2 regions of the Janthinobacterium sp. GW823-FHT03B06 genome follow, and region 1 is predicted to be linked to the other one. Evidence: predicted binding sites of a transcription regulator. Region 1 holds the regulator's gene; the other holds the start of a gene.
The links. The regulator LexA, encoded in region 1, represses DNA repair genes until DNA is damaged. The targets are predictions, from matches to a motif close to ACTGTATNNNNATACAGT.
Positions count from the first base shown of each region.

Region 2: recA (recombinase RecA) is a predicted target of LexA. The motif match lies at 1,720-1,737, and genes of this name have one in related genera.

Region 1 is NZ_JBXAJE010000002.1:597,699-601,110, reverse strand. It holds gene purF (amidophosphoribosyltransferase) at 1-122, shown strand, start outside; gene AC1RBA_RS08660 (cystathionine gamma-synthase family protein) at 166-1,407, shown strand; partial or broken gene AC1RBA_RS08655 (transcriptional repressor LexA) at 1,473-1,550, opposite strand; gene lexA (transcriptional repressor LexA) at 1,630-2,265, opposite strand; gene rpsF (30S ribosomal protein S6) at 2,541-2,930, shown strand; gene priB (primosomal replication protein N) at 2,951-3,250, shown strand; gene rpsR (30S ribosomal protein S18) at 3,276-3,412, shown strand, end outside.
Region 2 is NZ_JBXAJE010000006.1:227,376-230,787, reverse strand. It holds gene recX (recombination regulator RecX) at 1-285, opposite strand, end outside; gene recA (recombinase RecA) at 513-1,616, opposite strand; gene AC1RBA_RS20385 (response regulator) at 1,871-2,605, shown strand; gene AC1RBA_RS20380 (sensor histidine kinase) at 2,602-3,412, shown strand, end outside.

The sequences.
Region 1 (3,412 bases):
GCGACGTGTCGCAGGAATACCTGGACCGCCTGGAATATGCGCGCCACCATCCGAAGGCGGCAGCGCCCGAAGATACGCCGCGTTCCCAGCTGAACCTGAACCTGGCAACGACAGAAGCGTAATTATCTTGCCCGGCTAGCGCCGGGCTTTTTTTGCTCCGCGATCATGAACGATAAAAAAAACTACGGCTTTACCACCACCATCCTGCATAACGACCGCCGCAAGGGCATCGAGCATGGTTCGCTGCACAAGCCCGTGCACACTTCCGTCGCGTTTGGTTATGCCGATGCGCGCCAGCTCGCTTCCGTATTCCAGGGCAAGGAACCCGGTTTCCGCTATGGCCGCCAGGGCAACCCCACCGTGTCCGCGCTGGAAGACAAGGTCAACAAGATGGAAGACGGCGTGGCGACCTTGTGCTTCGCCACCGGCATGGGCGCCATCGGCGCCGTGGTGCAGTCGCTGCTGCGCGCGGGCGACCATGTCGTCTCGTCGGCCTTTTTGTTTGGCAACACCAACAGCCTGTGGCAAACGGTGACGGGGCAGGGCATCGCCGTGTCCTTCGTCGACGCCACCGAGGTAGCCAACGTGGCGGCCGCCATCACGCCTGCCACGCGCATCTTGTTCGTGGAAACCATCGCCAATCCGCGCACGCAGATCGCCGACCTGAAAAAAATCGGTGACCTGTGCCGCGAAAAGGGCATCTTGTACATCGTCGACAACACGATGACGACGCCGTATTTGTTCCGCCCGAAAGCCGTGGGCGCGGGCCTCGTGGTCAACGCCTTGACGAAATCCATTGGCGGCCACGGCAATGCGCTGGGCGGCAGCTTGACGGACACGGGCGTGTTCGACTGGACGCAGTATCCGAATATTTTCGAGAACTACAAGAAGGCGGCGCCCGCGCAGTGGGGCATCGCGCAAATCCGCGCCAAGGCCTTGCGCGACTTCGGCGCGTCCCTGGGGCCGGAAGCGGCGCACCATATCGCCGTCGGCGCGGAAACCATGGCCTTGCGCATGGACCGCACTTGCTCGAACGCACTGGCGCTGGCCACCATGTTGCAGGCCGACCCGAGAGTGGCGGCCGTGCATTACCCGGGCTTGGCGTCGCACCCGCAGCACGCGCTGGCGAGCGACCTGTTCCGCAGCTATGGTTCGCTGTTCAGCTTTGAATTGAAGGATGGCATCGATTGCTTCGATTTCCTCAATCGTTTGAATTTGGCCATTCCAGCGAGCAACCTCGGCGACACGCGCACCCTGGTCATTCCCGTCGCCCACACGATCTTCTACGAGATGGGCGCCGAGCGCCGCGCCAGCATGGGCATCGCCGAATCGCTGATCCGCGTCTCCGTCGGTATCGAGGATGAGGTGGATCTGCTCGAGGATTTCCGCCAGGCACTCGATGTATAAGTCGCCGGACAAATGAAAAGGGCCGCAACAGTCATGCTGTTGCGGCCCTTTGTTCGTGCAGTCGTTTAATGCCAGCTGCGCATCAGTCCCACAGCCAGGCCTTCCAGGGCGAATTCATCTTTCGGCAGCAGTTCGATGACGGAAACTTAGGTGTCAGGCATGAGAAGGGGCCGCAACTAAAAACCGGGGTCAGACCCGGCGGGTCTGACCCCGGCAGGCAACTTAATGCCAGCTGCGCATCAAGCCGACTGCCAAGCCTTCCAGGGCAAATTCATCTTCCGGCGACACGGTGATGACCTTGAAGTCTGGGTTTTCCGGCAGCAATTCGATGACGGAACCCGTCTTCTTGTAGCGCTTGACGGTGACTTCATCGCCGATGCGGGCCACGACGATCTGGCCATTCTTGGCGCTGTCGACCTTCTTGACGGCCAGTAAATCGCCATCCATGATGCCGGCGTCGCGCATGGACCAGCCGCGTACCTTCAGCAGGAAGTCGGGCTTGGCCGAGAACAGGGCCGGGTCCACGTTGTAGCTCGCTTCCAGGTTTTCCTGGGCAAGGATGGGCGAACCGGCGGCCACCCTGCCGATCAGGGGCAGCGACATCAGCAGCGCCGCCGGCACTTTCGATGGCGGCGCTTCGGCTGCCGCGCCGATCAGGCGGATGCCGCGCGAGGTGCCGGGCGAAATCTCGATCGCGCCCTTGCGGGCCAGGGCCTGCAAATGCTCCTCGGCCGCATTGGCCGATTTGAAACCCAGTTCATTGGCAATTTCGGCACGGGTGGGAGGAAAGCCCGTGTTTTCAATCGCGTCCTTGATCAGGTTCAGGATTTGTTCTTGTCGTGCTGTCAGCTTGATCATGAGCGGTGGGTGCATACTAAAATGCTGTCTATATGAACAGTCTGTATTTTTGTACAGTATCGCTCACTATGCAAGGGGATTTCCGTGTTTTCGGCGAATTTCGCAAGAAATACTTGTTCCCGGTCGAAAAGCACGGTGGTCCGCGGGCTTTTCGGGCACTGGCGCAAGCAATGATTGAAACGTTTGCAAAAGGCGGTTATAATCTTCGGCTGACCTTCCCACACCCGTCTTGACGCCGGGGTGGGCGATTATCAATCCGACCTGAAGGAGTTTGCATGCGTCATTATGAAATAGTCTTTATCGTCCATCCGGACCAAAGCGAGCAAGTGCCCGCGATGATCGAACGCTACAAAGCCAGCGTAACCACCCGCGGCGGTTCGGTTCACCGCGTGGAAGATTGGGGCCGCCGTCAAATGGCTTACTCGATCCAAAAGCTGCCTAAAGCACACTACATCTGCCTGAACATCGAATGCGACAACGAGACCCTGGTCGAGTTGGAAACAGCATTCAAATTCAATGATGCCGTGTTGCGTCACCTGACCGTTAAAATGAAGAAAGCTGAAACAGCTCCTTCGCCGATGATGAAATCGGTACAACGCGAAGACGCGGCCAAAAGCCACCGCACCGAAGCACCAGCAGCCGCTCCAGCCGCAGCAGCAGCTTAATTCTTGACCAGGATCGTGCGCTGAACCAGCTACAAGTCACCGCCATCATTGCCGAGCGCGAAATATTGCGCTACACCCCGGCAGGACTGCCGATTGTGAATGCAGTATTGCAACACAGTTCGCAGCAGATGGAAGCAGGGATTGCCCGTTTGACCGAGTTTGATGTTGCCGCGCTAGCCGCTGGCGAAATTTCAGGCCGGTTCAGTCAGGCAAGCTTGGGCGGGGTGTATCAGTTCACGGGTTTCCTGGCCAGGAAGAGCCGCAACAGCAAGAGTTTGGTGTTTCACATCATTGATTTTAGTGCAGTCAATTCTGACTAGCGCATTTTAGATACAGGAGCCTGACATGGCATTCGGTAAAAAGTTCGACAAAAATAAGCTCAAGCTTAAAGAAAAACGCAAACAGCAAAACCCTTTGTTCAAACGTAAGAAGTTCTGCCGCTTCACGGCAGCGCACGTTGAGCAAGTCGACTACAAAGACGT
Region 2 (3,412 bases), on a different contig from region 1:
GCCCGCCTTGAGTTCCTGCAACGCTTCTCCCCCGATGCCATGGCTTTGCAGTTCCGCCATGATGCGGCTGTTGCCGAAACGGGCCGAGCGGCGGTGGATCAGCGACTCGGAAAAGCGCTCCTGCGACAGCCAGTTGGCTTGTTCCAGGCTGTCGAGCAAGGCTTCCACGTCGTCGCCTTCCTGCGCATGGCGCTGCAGCTTGCGCCGCAATTCCATGCGGCTGTGTTCGCGCATCGACAGAAAGCGTAGCGCCCTGCCCTTCAGGCTTAGTTGTACTGCGGCCATACACCCACCTTGTCTTTCATTCCACAATCACATCACCCAAACACAATCGCCGCCCGGCGCAACAGCGCGGGACGGCGATCATGGTCACACCTTGCAACAAGCCATGCGTAGGTCGGATTAGGCCCCTTGGGCCGTAATCCGACAACATTGTTGACGTCTGATCCGACAACATTGTTGATGTCTGTGGTGTTGTCAGATTACGCGCGGCTTTGCCGCGCTAATCCGACCTACTCTGCCTTGGTTTCCGCAGCCTTGGCAGCCTTGTCGGCGGCCTTATCCGCTTTTTCCGGCTTTTCAGCGGCCAGCGGCGGCAGTTCGCGCACGCCCAGCGAAGCGCGGACCTTGTTTTCGATTTCGCGGGCCAGCGCCGGACGCTCTTGCAGGAAGGCACGGGCGTTGTCCTTGCCCTGGCCGATGCGTTCGCCGTTGTAGCTGTACCACGAACCGGATTTTTCCACGATCTTGGCATCCGAGCCCAGGTCCAGGATTTCGCCTTCGCGCGAGGTGCCGGCGCCGTACAGAATGTCGAAGTGCGCTTCCTTGAACGGCGGCGCGATCTTGTTCTTGACGACCTTGACCTTGGTTTCGTTGCCGATCACTTCATCGCCGGACTTGATCGAGCCGGTGCGGCGGATGTCCAGGCGCACGGAGGCGTAGAATTTCAGCGCATTGCCGCCCGTGGTCGTTTCCGGGCTACCGAACATCACGCCGATCTTCATGCGGATCTGGTTGATGAAGATGACCAGGGTATTCGTGCGGTTGATGGAACCGGTCAGCTTGCGCAGCGCTTGCGACATCAGGCGCGCCTGCAAACCTGGCAGGGAATCGCCCATGTCGCCTTCGATCTCGGCGCGTGGCGTCAGTGCGGCCACGGAGTCGATGACGACGAGGTCGACGCTGCCCGAACGCACGAGGGCGTCGCAGATTTCCAGTGCCTGCTCGCCCGTGTCCGGTTGCGAGATCAGCAATTCATGCAGGTTCACGCCCAGCTTTTGCGCGTAACCGACGTCGAGCGCGTGCTCGGCATCGATAAAGGCGCAAGTGCCGCCCAGTTTTTGCATTTCGGCGATGGTTTGCAGGGTCAGCGTGGTTTTACCCGACGATTCCGGACCGTAGATTTCCACCACGCGGCCGCGCGGCAAGCCGCCCACGCCCAGCGCGATATCGAGGCCGAGCGAACCGGTCGACACGACTTGCACTTCTTCGATCGGTGCGCTGGCATCCATGCGCATGACCGAACCTTTGCCAAACTGCTTCTCGATCTGCGCCAGTGCGGCGGCGAGCGCCTTGGCTTTTTCCGATGCGGGTACTACAGCTTTTTTATCGTCCATATGTTCTTTCAGCCGTTCTACAGTTGCGGATTCACGTGACGCATCTACGTGAACCGTGCAGCCTGCGATAGCGCCAGTGGGTTAAATTCTTTACACAGACAGTACTGTATAAAAAAACAGTGATCAATGCAAGCGGAACGTGGATTTGTTTTGAAACAGATCAATACAAGCCTGGTTTTTCACAAAAACTCGCCACCTTGCGGGAAATGAAACACAATACAAGCTTCTATGCCGCAAGCCGAGGAAGTCTCACCATGCGTATTTTACTTGCCGAAGATGACAGCGTACTGGCCGATGGCCTGACCCGTTCGCTGCGCCAGTCGGGCTATGCCATCGACTGCGTCAAAAATGGGCAGGAAGCCGATACGGCCCTGTCCACCCAGGAATTCGACCTGCTGATCCTCGACCTGGGCCTGCCGAAGATGTCCGGCCTGGAAGTGCTGCGCCGCCTGCGCGCGCGCGCCTCGCTGCTGCCCGTGCTGATCCTGACGGCCGCCGATTCCATCGAGCAACGCGTGAATGGCCTCGACCTCGGTGCCGATGATTATATGGCCAAGCCGTTCGCCTTGTCGGAACTGGAGGCAAGAGTGCGCGCCCTGACGCGCCGCGGCGCCGGCGGCGGCGCCACCATCATCAAGCATGGTCCCCTCAGCTACGACCAGGTGGGGCGCAGCGCCTACATCAACGACCAGATGCTCGACCTGTCGGCGCGCGAACTGGGCTTGCTGGAAATCCTGCTGGGCCGCACCGGCCGCCTCGTCTCGAAAGAGCAGCTGGTCGACCACCTGTGCGAATGGGGCGAGGAAGTGTCGAACAACGCCATCGAAGTGTATGTGCACCGCCTGCGCAAGAAGATCGAGGTGGGCGGCGTGCGCATTGCCACCGTGCGCGGCCTTGGCTATTGCCTGGAAAAATACTCGGAAGCGGCGCGCCTGAACGCCGAAGCGGGCGAGTCGGCAGCCCCGGCCAGCGGGTCCGCCAGCAAGTGAAGGCGCGCGAGGCGCCAGCGGACGAGCCGGGCGACGACGACTGGTTCGAGCCGCCCACGACGGAGCAGGACGACACCATCGAGCATTCGCTGTTCGGCGAAATCCTCGACTGGATGCTGGCGCCCCTGCTGCTGCTGTGGCCGATGAGCATCGCCATCACCTATCTGGTGGCCAAGGGCATCGCCAATCAGCCCTTCGACCATGCGCTGGAAGACAGCGTCACCGTGCTGACGCAACAGGTCAAGCAGGCCGACGGCGCGCTGCTGCGCCGCGTGCCGGACAAGAACAGCAATAACAAGGGCCGCGACTTCCTGCGCGGCGATGACGTCGATACCCTGTATTACCTGGTGGTGGGTCCGCGCGGCGAATACCTCGACGGCGACCGCGACTTGCCGCCGCCGCAGGACCCCGACAAATACCGCAGCGGCATGGTGCTGTTTCGCAACGACACCATCCACGGCACGCCCGTGCGCGTGGCGTTCAGCTATCTCGATATTCCTGCCGGCAACGACGATGATCCGCACCGCGCGCTGGTGCAAGTGGCCGAGACGCTGGAAAAGCGCGCCCAGCTGGCCAATGAAATCATCAAGGGCGTGATTTTGCCGCAGTTCATCATCCTGCCCGTGATCCTGGCCCTGGTCTGGTTCGCCCTGGCGCGCGGGCTGTCGCCGCTGGCGCAATTGCAGGAACGCATACGCGCCCGGCCGCCCGACGATTTATCTCCCATCGAATCGGGCCAGGTGCCCGAGGAAATCACGCCGCTGGTTGGTTCGCTCAACGAGATGCTGGCGCGCCTGTCGCTGTCGA